2 regions of the Lentzea sp. NPDC058450 genome follow, and region 1 is predicted to be linked to the other one. Evidence: riboswitches for the same ligand, from Rfam matches in the RefSeq annotation. Region 1 holds a riboswitch; the other holds the start of a gene.
What was found. A riboswitch is a leader RNA that binds a small molecule or an ion and turns the genes downstream of it on or off. The one in region 1 is predicted to bind cobalamin.
Positions count from the first base shown of each region.

Region 1 (7,450 bases):
GGTGTTCGCGACCCGCCTGACCGACACCGACCTGCTGGTCGCGTCCACCGTGGACCTGAAGACGGGCGAGACCGTCGACATCCAGGGCGTGAACGGCCTGTTCGGCGACGTCGACGCGAACGTCCAGGACACCAACGTCGTCGTCCTGCCGGTGCTGCTCAGCGCTCTCGGCATCGACGCGTCGAAGGACTCGGCGCGCGTCTCGTACACCGTCGGCACCGCGGGCTACTACCCGGCGCCGGGCAACGCGAACAAGCTGATCGACGTGGTCGACCGCAAGCTGTCCTACGACCCGCTCAAGCCGGGTCTGTGGGCACAGGGCGGCGGCGACGCGGCGCTCTCCTACCTCGCGAAGCCGGGCACGGCCCTCGTCGTCAACAAGAACGAGGCGTCGCTGAAGGCCGACAAGTCCGACGGCCTGCTGGTCCTCAACCACCACAACGCCAACGGTGACCGCGCGTCGGTCGTCCTGGTGAAGTCGGCGGGCAGGGGCGGCTACTAGGTCGGATGTTTTACGGGAGGCCCGGTTCTTCGTTTGGAACCGGGCCTCCCGGCATGTCACGGGCCGGAACTGCCTCCCGTCACCCCTTGACGCGACACCCTTCCTGCGGTCGAGTGACACTCGAAAGTGGGAATGGGCCGTGTGGGTGTCCCGCAGTACGGGAGATAACACCCCGAAGGGGTGTCCGGCATGCGGCGAGCGGCCGCGTTGCCGGTAGCCTTTCGCGGAGGAAAGTAGTCCCACCAATTGGGGACTGACACCTGGGAGGTGTGTGGATGCGGCTCGCAGTGATCCCAGGAGACGGGATCGGGCCCGAGGTCATCGCTGAGGCCCTGAAGGTCCTCGGAGAGGTCGTTCCGGCGGCCGAGATCACTCGCTACGACCTCGGCGCGGCGCGCTGGCACGCCACGGGAGAGTTGTTGCCCGAGTCGGTGCTGGGGGAGCTTCGCCAGCACGACGCGATCCTGCTCGGCGCGGTGGGCGACCCGTCGGTGCCGAGCGGAATTCTGGAGCGGGGCCTCCTGCTGAGGCTGCGCTTCGAACTCGACCACCACGTGAACCTCCGCCCGGCTCGTCTCTACCCCGGTGTCCGCAGCCCGCTCGCGGACCCGCCGGAGATCGACATGGTGGTGGTGCGCGAGGGCACCGAGGGCCCGTACGCGGGCAACGGCGGCCTGCTCCGCAAGGACACGCCGCACGAGATCGCGACCGAGGTCTCGCTGAACACCTCGTTCGGCGTCGAGCGGGTGGTCAGGGACGCGTTCGCGCGTGCCTCGAACCGCCAGCGCCGGCACCTGACGCTGGTGCACAAGACGAACGTCCTCACGCACGCCGGCTCGTTGTGGTCGCGCGTCGTCGAGGAGGTCTCGCTGCAGCACCCGGACGTCACCGTGGCCTACCAGCACGTGGACGCGGCGACCATTCACATGGTCACCGACCCGGGCCGCTACGACGTGATCGTCACCGACAACCTGTTCGGCGACATCCTGACCGACCTGGCCGCCGCCGTCACGGGTGGCATCGGCCTGGCCGCGTCGGGGAACATGGACGTCACCAGGCGCAACCCGTCGATGTTCGAGCCGGTGCACGGGTCCGCCCCGGACATCGCCGGCCAGGGCATCGCCGACCCGACGGCCGCCGTGCTGTCGGTCGCGCTGCTGCTCGACCACCTCGGCGAGCACGAGGCGGCGCGCCGGATCGAGGCCTCCGTGGCGTTCGACCTGGCGACGCGCGACCACCAGTCTCCGGGCGCGACCTACGCGATCGGCGACCGGCTCGCGGCACTCGTGTCGTCGAACGTGCGCACGGGCTGAGTTCGTTTCAGACGTTTTGAAGCCCCGGCCGGATGGTTCCCGGCCGGGGCTTCGGCGTTTCTCCGCGCGATCAGAGCTGGCCGTTGGCCTCACGCCACGCGCGCTCCTTCTGGATGTACTCGTTGTCCTGCGGGAACTCGTCGATCGACGGCACGCGGCGGATCTCGGTCTTGAAGCCGGGGCCGGTCATCGGCATGCGGCGGGCCCACTCGATCGCCTCCTGGATCGAGGCGACGTTGAGCAGGTAGAAGCCGTTGAACAGCTCCTTGGTCTCGCCGTACGGGCCGTCCGTGATGACCGCGGGCTCGGCGGAGTAGTCGACGACGACGCCCTCGGACGGGTCGGAGAGGCCCTCGGCGGCGAGCAGCACGCCGGCCCGGATCAGCTCCTCGTTGAACGCGCCGACGGTCTCGAGCATCTTGTCGAAGTCGAACTCGCCCATGTTGGCGAAGGCCTCGTCGGTGGCGCGCATGATCAGCATGTACTTCACGGTGGTTCTCCTTGCGTCTCGTTCGTTGACGTCCAGAGGTCGAACGGGTGCCCCGCCGGATCGACACGCACCCAGAACTTTTTTGAAGTTTTCTTTTCGTGCAGGTCAGAGGCTTGCATACGGGCGGCCCGGTGTCGCAGCCGAGATGCGCCTCACGTCCGCCGTCGCACGGACGGGTGATCGTGTCGGGTTAGAGTGCTTTCGTCGTGCATGGGGGAAGTCCGGTCTGAATCCGGCGCTGACCCGCAACGGTAGGTCTCTCTGTCGAGAGGGACGAGCCCGAATACCCGCGCACGGTGCAACCAGGAACTCCTGCCGTGGACTGCGGGAAGGGCATCAGTGATCGGGAAGATCAGCGCGCTCGTCGGCGTGCTCGCCGTCAGCATCGTCGCGGGCGTGGCACTCGGCCCCGTGTCCGTTCCGTTCGACGTCACCCTGGACCTGCTGTGGGCGGCGTTCACCGGCGGCACCGTCCCGGCCGACCTCGCCGGCCAGTACCACATCGTCTGGGACATCCGGCTGCCGCGCGTGCTGCTGGCCGCGGTCGTCGGGGCCGGGCTGAGCGCGGTCGGCGTCGCGATCCAGGCGATGGTCCGCAACGCCCTCGCCGATCCCTACGTGCTGGGCATCTCGTCGGGCGCGAGTGTCGGCGCGACGGCCGTGGCGACGCTCGGCGTCCTGTCCGGGCTCGGCGTGTACGCGCTCTCGGTCGGGGCGTTCGTGACCGGCCTCGGCGCCACGGCTCTGGTCTACCTCACCGCACGCACGAGCCGAGGGCTCACACCGTTGCGGCTGGTGCTGACCGGAACCGCGCTGGCGTACGGGTTCTCGGCCGTCGCGATGCTGCTGGTGTTCCAGGCGCCGCACGGCGAGGCGGCGCGCAGCGCGATGTTCTGGTTGCTCGGCAGCCTGGGCGGCGCGACCTGGACGCAGTTGCCGATCGCGTTCGTCGTGACCCTGGCCGGCGTCGCCTACCTGATGACGCGCGCCCGGCAGCTGAACGCGCTGGCGATGGGCGACGAGACCGCCACGACGCTGGGCGTGTCCGTCAACCGGTTCCGCACGCAGCTGTTCATCGTCACCGCCGGCATCACCGGGGTGCTGGTGGCGGTCAGCGGCGCGGTCGGGTTCGTCGGCCTGATGCTGCCGCACCTCACCCGCATGGTCGTCGGCGCCGACCACCGCAAGGTCCTGCCGCTCGCGCCCCTCGCCGGAGCGTCGTTCCTGGTCTGGGTCGACGTGGCCGCCCGCATGCTGGCGGCGCCGGAGGAGCTCCCGCTCGGCGTCATCACCGCGGCGGTCGGCGTGCCCTGCTTCATCTTCCTGATGCGGCGCCGCACCTACGTGTTCGGAGGACGCTGATGCGCGTCGAGGTCGACCAGGTCACCGTGGCCGGGATCATCTCGGACATCACGCTGCACGCGGCCGACGAGGTCGTGGGCGTCGTCGGCCCGAACGGCAGCGGCAAGTCCACGACGTTGCGCTGCGTCTACCGCGCCCTGAAACCGACCACCGGCACCGTCCTGCTCGACGGCGCGGACGTCCACAAGCGACAGAACGTCGCCCGCGACCTCGCCGCCCTGACGCAGGAGTCGCAGGTCGAGTTCGACTTCACGGTCACCGAGGTCGTGGAGATGGGCCGCCTGCCGCACGACCGCTCACCCCGCGACGCCGCCGTGGTGGCCTCCGCACTGGACACGGTCGACGTCGCGCACCTGGCGTCGCGCAGCTTCCTCAGCCTGTCCGGCGGCGAACGGCAACGGGTCCTGATCGCCCGCGCCCTGGCCCAGGAACCGCGCGTGCTCGTGCTGGACGAGCCGACCAACCACCTGGACATCCGCCACCAGCTCGAAGTGCTGTCGCTCACCCGAGGCCTCGGCGTCACGGTGCTGACCGTGCTGCACGACCTCAACCTCGCCGCGTCCTACTGCGACCGCCTCTACGTGCTGGACGAGGGTGCGCTGGTCGCCTCCGGCACACCGGACGAGGTCCTGACGCCCGAGCTGATCGCCAAGGTCTTCCACGTCACCGCACACGTCGTGCGCCACCCCACCACGGGAGTTCCCCAGCTCCTGTTCGACCAGGAGGTCATTTCTTGAGAACCGCGCTCGTCGCTTCGTTGGTCCTGCTCGTGTCCGGTTGCGGCGCCACCGTCGCCTCAGCCCCTGCCTCCGCGGACCCGGTCACCATCACCAACTGCGGCGCCGAGGTCACCTTCGACTCGGTTCCGTCCAAAGTGGTCACCAACGACACGGGCATCACCGAGATGATGTTCGCCCTGGGCCTCAAGGACCGGATGGCCGGCTACGTGATCAACGGGGTCGACACCGTCGACGTGCGGACCTCGCCGTGGAAGGCCGACTTCTCGTCGTCGAAGCACCTGTCGGACAAGATCTCCAAGGAGGTCGTGCAGGGCGTCAACGCCGACCTGGTGTTCGCCGGGTGGAACTACGGCTTCTCCGAGAGCACCGGGTTCACGCCGGACGCGTTGAAGGGGCTGGGGATTCCGACCTACCAGCTGACCGAGGCGTGCCGGAACGGCGTGGGGAAGCAGCGGGGGATCATGCCCGCGCTGGACGCGTTGTACACGGATCTGCGGAACCTGGGGAAGATCTTCCGGGTCGAGGCGAAGGCGGAGGAGCTCGTCAAGTCCTACCAGGAGCAGATCGCCGCGGCCGGGAAGTTGATGGAGGGCAAGCCGCGCCCCAAGGTGTTCCTCTACGACAGCGGCCAGGACCAGCCGTTCACGTCCGGCAGGAACGCCGCGCCCCAGGACGTGATCTCGAAGGCCGGTGGGGACAACATCTTCGGCGACCTCAACGACAGCTGGACCACGGTCAGCTGGGAGACGGTCGTGCAGCGCAACCCCGATGTGGTGCTCATCGTGGACTACGCGGACGGGGAGGCGAACACGCCTGAGCAGAAGCAGGCGTTCCTGGAGGGGTTCGCGCCGTTGTCCAACTCACCCGCGGTGAAGGGCAAGAAGTTCTTCTCGTTGCCTTACGCGGCGTTGGTGGAGGGGCCTCGGAACGCGGCTTCGGTGGAGGCGTTCGCGAAGTTCCTGGCCGGGGCGTCCTGACGCTGCGGTTGCGAGGGTGCTTGCGCGGGTCGTGACGAAAGACCTGGGGTGTGCGATTGGGGCTTGACCTTGAGCCTCTGGCGGGATGCGTTCGCGGCCTTCACAAGCCGGGGTTGAAAGCGCCCCGGCCGGACCGGACAGGTTGGCATCCCGCCCCCTCAAGGTAAAGCCCCAATCGCCTTGAGCGGCGTAACCGGCTCACGGGGTGGCATCAGCCCGTTCGGGCTCGCCTGCGGCATCGCGTGCCAGGTTTCGCAGGTGGATGGCTTGCATTGACGACTGCGGTTGGGTGCCGCGTCACAGGCGTGAACCCGTGACCAGATAGTGGGAGATTTCCTCCCGTCGCTTGGTACGCCGAGCTGAGCTGTGGCAGCATCCCGGACATGGCTCAGTTCACCGCCATCATTATTGACGAGCGCGTCGGGTAGTTGCCGCCCCTGGCACCCGACGCGCAGACCTCTCGCATCCCGCGGGGGGTCTTTTTGTTTGCCCGGATGAGGAGATGACCCCGATGGCCGGCCCGACCGACGAGTTCCACGTCTACGACACGACGTTGCGCGATGGCGCACAACGTGAGGGCATTTCGTACTCCGTCACGGACAAGCTCGCGGTCGCGCGGCTGCTGGACGGGCTCGGCGTCGGGTTCATCGAGGGCGGCTGGCCCGGCGCTCTGCCCAAGGACACGGAGTTCTTCGCGCGGGCGGCGGCCGGTGATCTGGAACTGAAGCACGCCAAGCTGGTCGCGTTCGGGGCGACGCGCAAGGCGGGGATCAAGGTCGAGGACGACCCGCAGGTCAAGGCGTTGCTGGAGTCGCAGGCGCCGGTGGTGACGCTGGTGGCCAAGTCGGATCTGCGGCACATCGAACGCGCGTTGCGGACGGACACCGAAGAGAACCTGCGGATGGTGCGCGACACGGTCAGGTTCCTGAAGGAGCACGGGCGGCGGGTCTTCCTCGACGCGGAGCACTTCTTCGACGGGTACGCGTTCTCGCCGGACACCAGCCTCCGGGTGCTGGAGTCCGCTGTGGAGGGTGGCGCGGACGTGGTCGTGTTGTGCGACACGAACGGCGGGCAGCTGCCGTTGAACCTCGCCGACACGGTCGCCGAGGTCGTGGAGAAGACCGGTTTTCGCGTGGGGATCCATTGCCAGGACGACACGTCCTGCGCGGTGGCCAACACGATCGCGGCCGTTCAGGCGGGCGCGACGCATGTGCAGTGCACTGCCAATGGTTATGGCGAGCGAGCGGGTAACGCAGACCTGTTCGCCGTCGTGGGAAACCTCGTGACCAAGCTCGGCATGGAGGTGCTCCCGACCGGGGCGCTGGCCGAGCTCACCCGCGTCTCCCATGCGTTGGCCGAGATCGCGAACATCGCACCCGACACCCACCAGGCTTATGTCGGGTCGTCAGCATTCGCTCACAAGGCGGGTCTGCACGCGAGCGCGATCAAGGTGGATCCGGAGCTGTACAACCACATCGATCCGGACATCGTCGGCAACGACATGCGGGTGCTGGTCACCGAGATGGCCGGTCGGGCGAGCATCGAACTCAAGGGACGTGAGTTCGGGCTCGACCTGGCCGGCCGGGGGAAGGAGGTCGGGACGGCGCTCGCGCGCGTCAAGGAGCTGGAGGCGAAGGGGTGGTCGTTCGAGGCCGCCGACGCCTCGCTGGAACTGTTGCTGCGCGGTGAGCTGTCCGAACTGGACACTCCGCCGTTCACGCTGGAGTCCTACCGGGTCGTGCTCGACCACCGGTCGGACGGGGAGATCGTGTCCGAGGCCACGGTGAAGGTGCACGTGGCGGGGGAGCGGGTGATCGCCACGGCCGAGGGGATCGGGCCCGTGCACGCGCTGGACGCGGCGCTGCGCAAGGCGTTGCTGCCGCACCTGTCCTGGTTGGACGCGGTGGAGCTGGCCGACTACAAGGTGCGCATCCTGACGGAGCACCCCGGCACGGACGCGGTGACGCGCGTGCTGGTGGAGTCCACCGACGGCGAGCGCGAGTGGACGACCGTCGGAGTGCACGGGAACATCGTCGAGGCGTCGTGGCTCGCGCTGTGCGACGCAC
Region 1 is NZ_JBHXLO010000010.1:236,215-243,664, reverse strand. It holds gene ACFWNN_RS18635 (S8 family serine peptidase) at 1-502, shown strand, start outside; gene ACFWNN_RS18630 (3-isopropylmalate dehydrogenase) at 778-1,815, shown strand; gene ACFWNN_RS18625 (YciI family protein) at 1,886-2,305, opposite strand; cobalamin riboswitch at 2,469-2,615, shown strand; gene ACFWNN_RS18620 (FecCD family ABC transporter permease) at 2,645-3,667, shown strand; gene ACFWNN_RS18615 (ABC transporter ATP-binding protein) at 3,667-4,404, shown strand; gene ACFWNN_RS18610 (ABC transporter substrate-binding protein) at 4,401-5,384, shown strand; gene cimA (citramalate synthase) at 5,896-7,450, shown strand, end outside.

Region 2 (7,450 bases), on a different contig from region 1:
CGGTGCTCGAGGACCTGTTCGCGCTGCCCGCCGCCGAACGCGTGCCGGACCGCGCCCGCGAGATGATTTCTCCTGCGTGGGACCGGGTGAAGGGCGAGCGCCCGGAGTTCGCCACCCTCTTCGAGTCCGAGGGCAGCGAGGAGGAGGCGGAGTGGCTCGCGTCGGCCACGAAGCTGCTCGACGGCTACTTCGGCCTGGAGGACCCGCGCCGGCTCGAACCGGAGTCGCGCGAACTGCTCGTCGAGTCCGAGCTGCCGTCCGGCGTGCTGCTGCGCGGCTACATCGACCGGGTGGACGTCGCCCCGACGGGTGAAATCCGGGTCGTGGACTACAAGACCGGCGCCGCGCCCCGCGAGATCGGCGAGGCGAAGGCGTTGTTCCAGATGAAGTTCTACGCCCTGGTGCTGTGGAAGCTGCGCGGCGTCGTGCCGCGCCAGTTGCGGCTCATGTACCTCGCCGACCGCCAGGCCCTCGCCTACCAGCCGGACGAGTCGGAGCTCGCGCGGTTCGAACGCACGCTGGACGCCATCTGGCAGGCCATCATGCGCGCCGCCCCGACCGGTGACTTCCGCCCCAACCCGAGCCGCCTGTGCGACTACTGCGACCACAAGGCGTTCTGCCCGGCGTTCGACGGCACCCCGCCGCCCTACCCGGGCTGGCCGGAGCCGGACGACACCGAGACCCTCCAGGACCGCGACCGATGACGGCCTTCTACCTGCCGCTGGACGACACCACGTTCCGCGCCACCGAGCACACCGTCGGCCCGTGGGGCCCGGACAGCCAGCACCTGGGCCCGCCCTCGGCGTTGCTGGTGCGCGCGTTGCTCGGCCTCGGCAACCCGTCGTCGGCGCTGGCCCGCGTCACGTTCGAGGTGCTGGGCCCGGTCCCGGTGGCGGACCTGACGGTGTCCACCTCGGTAGAACGCCCAGGCCGTTCCGTGGAACTGCTGGCAGCATCGCTGTCCTACAACGGCCGTGCAGTGCTGACGGCCCGTGCGTGGCGCATCGTCGCCGCGGACACCACCGCCGTAGCGGGAGGCGAAGTGCCTTTGCTGCCACCACCTTCCTCCGCCGTGCCGATGGAGATCCCCGAACACTGGGGAGGCGGCTACCTGGCGGCCGTCGAGTGGCTCTCCGTGTCCGGCGGCATCTTCACGCCGGGCGACGCCCAGGTGTGGGCCCGCCCGCGCGTAGCCGTGGTCGAGGGCTTCGAGCCCAGCCCGGAAGAGCGCCTGTTCTCCGTAGTGGACTCCGCGAGCGGCGTATCGTCCCGTGTGGACATTCGCAAGTGGTACGCCATCAACACAGACCTGACCGTCCACCTGCACCGCCGCCCGGCCGGCGAGTGGGTCGGCATGGACGCGCGCACCACCATCGGCCCGGACGGCGTGGGGCTCGCGACCAGCGTGGTGCACGACGCGGACGGCCCGGTGGGCACGACGGCACAGGCGTTGTTCGTCCGCGAGCGCTGAGTCACGGCGAGGGGATCCGCCGCACCCGCACCCGGCGGTGTGCCCGACAACGCTGACCAGGTCACGCGGTCCGACGCTCACCGCGAACCGGAACAGCGCCGACCGGCTTCCCCTGTCATCCGCTCCGAGTCAGGCTCGAACGCGATGTCGAGTTCGTCCGAGCCATGTCCTCGGGGCCGCCAGACGGAAGATCGGCGCAACCAGTCGGCGGAATTCACTCGACCGGAGCAGAACCATTCCACGTCAACAGATCCAGGCGTGCGGGTACCTCACAGGACGCAACGGGAGTCGCAGCGTCACCACCGTCCACAAAGCCACGACACCCCGCGATCAACCATCCCTCGGCCGGGTTCTACCGCCGCACTCGCGCGGACAGCGAGGGTGGGGAGCGGGGAGGACACATGGCGAGGAAGAACCGCAGGAAGAGAGCCACGTCGTACCTGGTCTTCATCGGGGTCTTCGCGGTCTTCTGCGTCGTCGCGCTCAACCGCGAGAACTACTGGCGTGCCGCGGTGTTCGGTGTCGCCGCGCTGTGCTGGATCGTCGCCGCACGGTTTCCCGTCAAGTGTGCGGTGACAACAAGACAAGGCCTGTCGTGCCGCAACGGCGCCAACGGCGTGCTGTTCGGGTGCAGCCAGGCCGGCCACACGTGGATCAAGTTCCGCGCCCACTTCGGCCGGCACGAACGCGTCCGCGCCGCCGCTGCCCCGGCGAGGACGGCCGCGGTGAGCATCGCCGAGCCGGGGCGGGCCACCGTCCTGTTCTGGCTCACCGTCGTCGCCACGAGCGCGGGTTTCATCTCGATGACCACGGACGTCATCGGCCTGTTCGAGTGACCGCGAGAGGGCGTAGCGTCAGCGGGACTGTGAAGAGGTTCGCGAACCGGCAGGAAGCGGGCCGCGCCCTCGCCGCGCGACTCGCCGAACAGCCCTGGCACGACCCGCTCGTCCTCGGCCTCCCGAGAGGCGGCGTCCCAGTCGCCAAGGAGATCGCGACCCACCTGAACGCCGAACTGGACGTCGTCGTCGCCCGCAAGATCGGCGCGCCGGGCCACCCCGAGTACGGCGTCGGCGCCGTCACGGCCGACAGCGAGCCGATCTACGACCCCAGAGTGCTCCGGGCCCTGAACCTCACCGAGGAACAACTGGGTCACAAGGCCGACGAGGAACGCGAAGAAGCCAGAAGAAGAACGGCGCTCTACCGCGGCGACAGACCGCTGACCATCGCTGGCCGCGACGTCATCCTGGTCGACGACGGCCTGGCGACCGGTGTCACCGCCAGAGCGGCGCTCCACCACATCGCGGGTCACGGCCCGGGCAGCGTCACCCTGGCCGTCCCGGTGGCCGCGAGGGACGCGGTCGAGACGTTCCGGACGCCGGTGGTCGCCCTCCTCACGCCGAGGCACTTCCAGGCCGTGAGCCGCTGGTACGACAGCTTCGATCAGACCACGGACGACGAGGTGCTCAGGGCGCTCTCGTAGTGCGACACCACGGGGAACGGCGAGTAGAAGCGGTGCAGCAGCTCCGACCACCGCGCATAGGTCGGCCCCTGCCGGAACCCCACCGTGTGGTCCTCGACCGAGTCCCACCGCACGAGCAGCAGGTACCGCGCCGGCGTCTCCAGGCAGCGCAGCAGTTCGAGACCGCGGAAGCCCGGCGAGGCGGAGATCAGCTCCCGCGCCTCGCCGAACGCCCACTCGAAGTCCTGCTCGGCACCCGGCAGGACGTCGAGCAGGGCGTGCTCCGTGATCACAGGCGGCAGAACCTGATGTCCGAGGCCAGCACGGCCTTGGCACCGATCGCCGCGAGCGCGTCCATCACGTTGTTCGCTTCCTTGCGCGACACCATCGCCCGCACGGCCGCCCAGTCCGGGTTGGCCAGCGGCGCGACCGTCGGCGACTCGAGGCCCGGCGTCAGCGCGATGGCGTCGTCCAGGATCGAGCGCGGGCAGTCGTAGTCGAGCATCAGGTACTGCTGCGCGAACACGACACCCTGCAGACGGGCGGTGAGCTGCTTCTTCGCCGCCGTGAGCTCGGAGCCGTTGCGGTGGATCAGCACGGCCTCGGACTCGCAGATCGGCTCGCCGAACGGCACCAGGTCGTGCTGGCGCAGCGTGCGGCCGGAGCCCACCACGTCGGCGATCAGGTCGGCCACGCCGAGCTGGATCGAGATCTCCACGGCGCCGTCGAGGCGGATCACCTTCGCGGTGATGCCGCGGGCCTTGAGGTCGCGGCCCACGAGCTTCGGGTACGCCGTGGCGAGGCGCTTGCCCTCCAGGTCGGAGACCTTCCAGTCGGTGCCGCGAGGCCCCGCGTACCGGAAGGTCGACGAGCCGAAGCCCAGCGCCAGCAACTCCTCGACGGAGGAGCCGTTGTCGTCGGCGCCCGAGTCGGCGGCCAGGTCCCGGCCGGTGATGCCGAGGTCGAGGTCACCGGACGCCACGTAGATCGCGATGTCCTTGGGGCGCAGGAAGAAGAACTCGACGTCGTTGTTGTTGTCGAGCACGGTCAGGTCACGCGGCTCGTGCCGCTGCCGGTAGCCGGCCTCGGTGAGCATGGCGGAGGCGCGTTCAGCGAGCGCGCCCTTGTTCGGGACTGCTACGCGCAGCATGTGGAAGTCTCTTTCAGAGGTACTTGTAGACGTCTTCGAGGGTGAGCCCACGGCCCAGCATGAGCACCTGGAGGCGGTAGAGCAGCTGCGAGATCTCTTCGGAGAGCTTCTCGTCGGACTCGTACTCGGCGGCGATCCAGACCTCGCCGGCCTCCTCCAGGACCTTCTTGCCCTGCGCATGGACCCCGGCCTCAAGCGCTGCGACGGTGCCGGAACCCTCCGGCTTGGTGGCGGCTCGTTCGGTCAGTTCAGCGAACAGGGAATCGAAGGTCTTCACGGCACGACATCCTCCCATCCCGCGGACCCCCGTCCACACCGCGGTCGCATCTGTCCCAGGCCGTGGACTTGACTTTCTCCCCAGCTGCAACTGAGGAGCCCCGCCCGACTCACGTCGGACACCATTCAGGTGTGTCTCACGACACAGGATTCCTGCTTCTCCGCCGACCGCGGAAGGGCGGGCCCTCGCCGTCTCACATCAGCTCCACAGGCATCGCCCGAGTCGCCTCGGGCTACGGCTCGACCAGCCGCAAGGATGTTCTTCGCCGCGTTCAGGTCCCGGTCGTGCCGGGTGCGGCAGATCGGACACGTCCAGTGCCGAATGGACAGACCCAACTCGGCCAGCAGATGTCCACAGGCTGAACAGGTCTTGCTGCTCGGGTACCAGCGATCGACGACCACGAGCGTCCGCCCTGCGCGATGCGCCTTGTACTCCAGCATCGCCCGGAACTCACCCCACGCCACGTCGCTGATCGCACGGGCCATCCGCCTGCTCCGAACCATGTTCGCGACAGCGAGATCCTCGATCGCGATGAAATCAGCGCTGCGGACGATGCGACTGCTGGTGCGGTGCAAGAAATCGCGGCGAGCGTTGCCGACCTTGCGATGCGCGACAGCAACTCTTCGCTTTGCTTTGACGCGATTGTTGGAGCCTCGCTGCGTCCTGGCCAGACGCCGCTGGTGACGAGCGAGGTTGCGCGCCTTGCGTTCCAGACACCGGGGATTGGCGATTCGCTGACCGTCGCTCGTGACGATGAAGTCCTTGACGCCGAGGTCCAGGCCGATCATGTGACCGGTGACCGGCAGCGGTTCGGGATCACTGGTGTCCACTGTGAACGTGACGTACCAACGCTGATCGGCTTCTCGTGCGACCACGATCATGGTGGGTGCGAGTCCGCTCAAATTCACTCGATCGAACGACCACACGAAACGCATCGGACCCGTTGTCTTGGCCAGGTGCAGCTCCCCGGCGCGCATGCGGAACGCGGACCGGGTGAAGTGCGCCGACTGCCGACCGTTGCGCGACTTGAAGCGCGGGAACTTCGCGCGCCCGGCGAAGAAGTTCCGACAGGCCGTGTACTGGTGGCGAAGCGTCTGCTGAAGAGGCACGCAGGACACTTCCGACAAGAAGGACAAGTCGTCGCTGCGCTTCCAAGCAGTCAGCGCGGCATCGGTCTCCCGGTACGAGGTGCTCTTGCCCTCGGTGCGGTAGCGAGTCGACCTCTCGGCAAGAGTCTTGTTCCACGCCAGGCGCACGCAGCCAAACGTGCGGTTGAGCATCGCGATCTGATCGGGGTCCGGGTAGGCCCGGCAGCGGTACGCCGTCCTCACAGCGCCAAGCCAGCCGATTGAAATCGCCCCGATTCGGGCCCTCTCCCACCTTCCGGGAAGATTCCACCCCGTAGCGTGAACTTCCGTGTCTGAGTTCGCCGAGGTTCTCGAAGCGCTGCGCCGGGTGCGCGGGATCAACCCGTTCTTCGCCCTCGACGTGGGCCGTCCGGACGAGTCGTGGCTGCCGGGAACGGCGCTGCTCGACGGTCCCGCGCTCAAGACCACCATCGACGCCATCGCGGTCCGCTACCGCGCCGAGGAGCCGAGGGTCGCGGCGAGCCTGTTCTTCCTCAGTTACACGGCCCGGTTGCTCAGCCCGCTCACGGCCGCGAACCTCCCGATCGACGTCCGGCCGGAGAACCTCTGGTGGCAGCACCACCCGCAGAACGGCCTGAGCGTCCGCATCGACGCACCGAGACTGGGCCCGCCGGCCGCCGCGGCGCTCGAACCGGTCGTGGCGGCGATCCAGGCGGTGACGCCGGTGGCGAGCGGGTTGTTGTGGGGCAACGCGATGTCGAACGTCGCGGGCGCGCTCAAAATGGTCGTGCGCGCACACATGCTCACCGCGGAGGAAGCGGAAGAACGGGGCGAACGGCTCATGAGCGCACCGCCGTTCGAACAGGCGGGAGAATTTCTGTCCTTTCCCGGCGAGCTCGGGTTCCGGCGCCGGTCGTGTTGTCTCTACTACCGCGTTGCCGCAGGTGGGAAGTGTGGTGACTGTCCACTCGTGAAGTGAGGAACGCAACAACTCTTATGGCCGGTTGTGCTTAACCGCCGGCTCAACTTACGGTGCACGCGCCGCAGTGACGGGAAGCCGGTGTGAATCCGGCGCGGTCCTCGCCACTGTGACCGGGAAGCGATCCCCGCCGAGCACGTCACTGGTCCCCGCCGGGACTGGGAAGACGCGGGGGCAGCGTTGATCCGGGAGTCAGGAGACCGGCTGCGGCGCCGCTAGGAGAGTTGACCTTCCACGAGGTATGGAGGAGCCCGTCATGACGAGCCCCGCAGCAAGCCTGTCCGCCGTCCGCGTGCCCAAATGGGCCTTCGCCGTCTCACTGCTCGGCCTGATCGTCACGTACCTGGTCCTGCAGGAGAACGGCCTCGCGCTCGGCGCGGGTTCCGAGTTGCTGCACGAGTTCTTCCACGACGGCCGTCACGCCCTCGGCGTCCCCTGCCACTAGATCCACGCAGATGACGACGACGTACAAGTCCATCGCACTACGCGGAGCAGCGGCCGGCGCCATCGCCGGTGTCGCCTCCGCACTGGTGCAGTTGCTGGTGACCGAGATCCCGATCCGGGCCGCGCTCGCGGTCGAGGAGGCTCGCGCACCCGCCGGCGAAGAGGCCGGCCACTCCCACGGCGGCGAGGAGGAACTCGTCAGCCGCGGCGCCCAGGTCGTGGGCGGCATGCTCGGCGTGGTGATCGTCGGCATCGCGGTCGGCCTGGTGTTCGCCACGGCCTACGCGCTGTCGAAGCGCTGGTTCACCGACCGCACGCCGTTCAGCCGCAGCTTCGCCTTCGGTGCCGCGGTCTTCGGCGCCGTGGCACTGCTGCCGTGGATCAAGTACCCGGCCAACCCGCCCGCCGTGGGCGACCCGGAGACGGTGAACTACCGCACCGCGCTCTACCTCGGCGTGGTGGTGGCCGGCCTGCTGATCGTGTGGGGCGCGAGCTGGCTCGCCGAGCAGCTGCGCGCGCAGTCCCAGCCCGTGCGCACGACGGCGGTGCTGCTCGCGGTCGTCGCGGCCACGGCCGTGGTGC
Region 2 is NZ_JBHXLO010000015.1:64,858-72,307, forward strand. It holds gene ACFWNN_RS23365 (RecB family exonuclease) at 1-704, shown strand, start outside; gene ACFWNN_RS23370 (thioesterase family protein) at 701-1,471, shown strand; gene ACFWNN_RS23375 (hypothetical protein) at 1,873-2,307, shown strand; gene ACFWNN_RS23380 (phosphoribosyltransferase) at 2,337-2,951, shown strand; gene ACFWNN_RS23385 (antibiotic biosynthesis monooxygenase family protein) at 2,912-3,223, opposite strand; gene hisG (ATP phosphoribosyltransferase) at 3,220-4,080, opposite strand; gene ACFWNN_RS23395 (phosphoribosyl-ATP diphosphatase) at 4,094-4,357, opposite strand; gene ACFWNN_RS23400 (RNA-guided endonuclease InsQ/TnpB family protein) at 4,483-5,688, opposite strand; gene ACFWNN_RS23405 ((2Fe-2S)-binding protein) at 5,774-6,424, shown strand; cobalamin riboswitch at 6,495-6,627, shown strand; gene ACFWNN_RS23410 (CbtB-domain containing protein) at 6,681-6,869, shown strand; gene ACFWNN_RS23415 (CbtA family protein) at 6,880-7,450, shown strand, end outside.
Region 2: another riboswitch for cobalamin. It lies ahead of ACFWNN_RS23410 (CbtB-domain containing protein); the one in region 1 lies ahead of ACFWNN_RS18620 (FecCD family ABC transporter permease).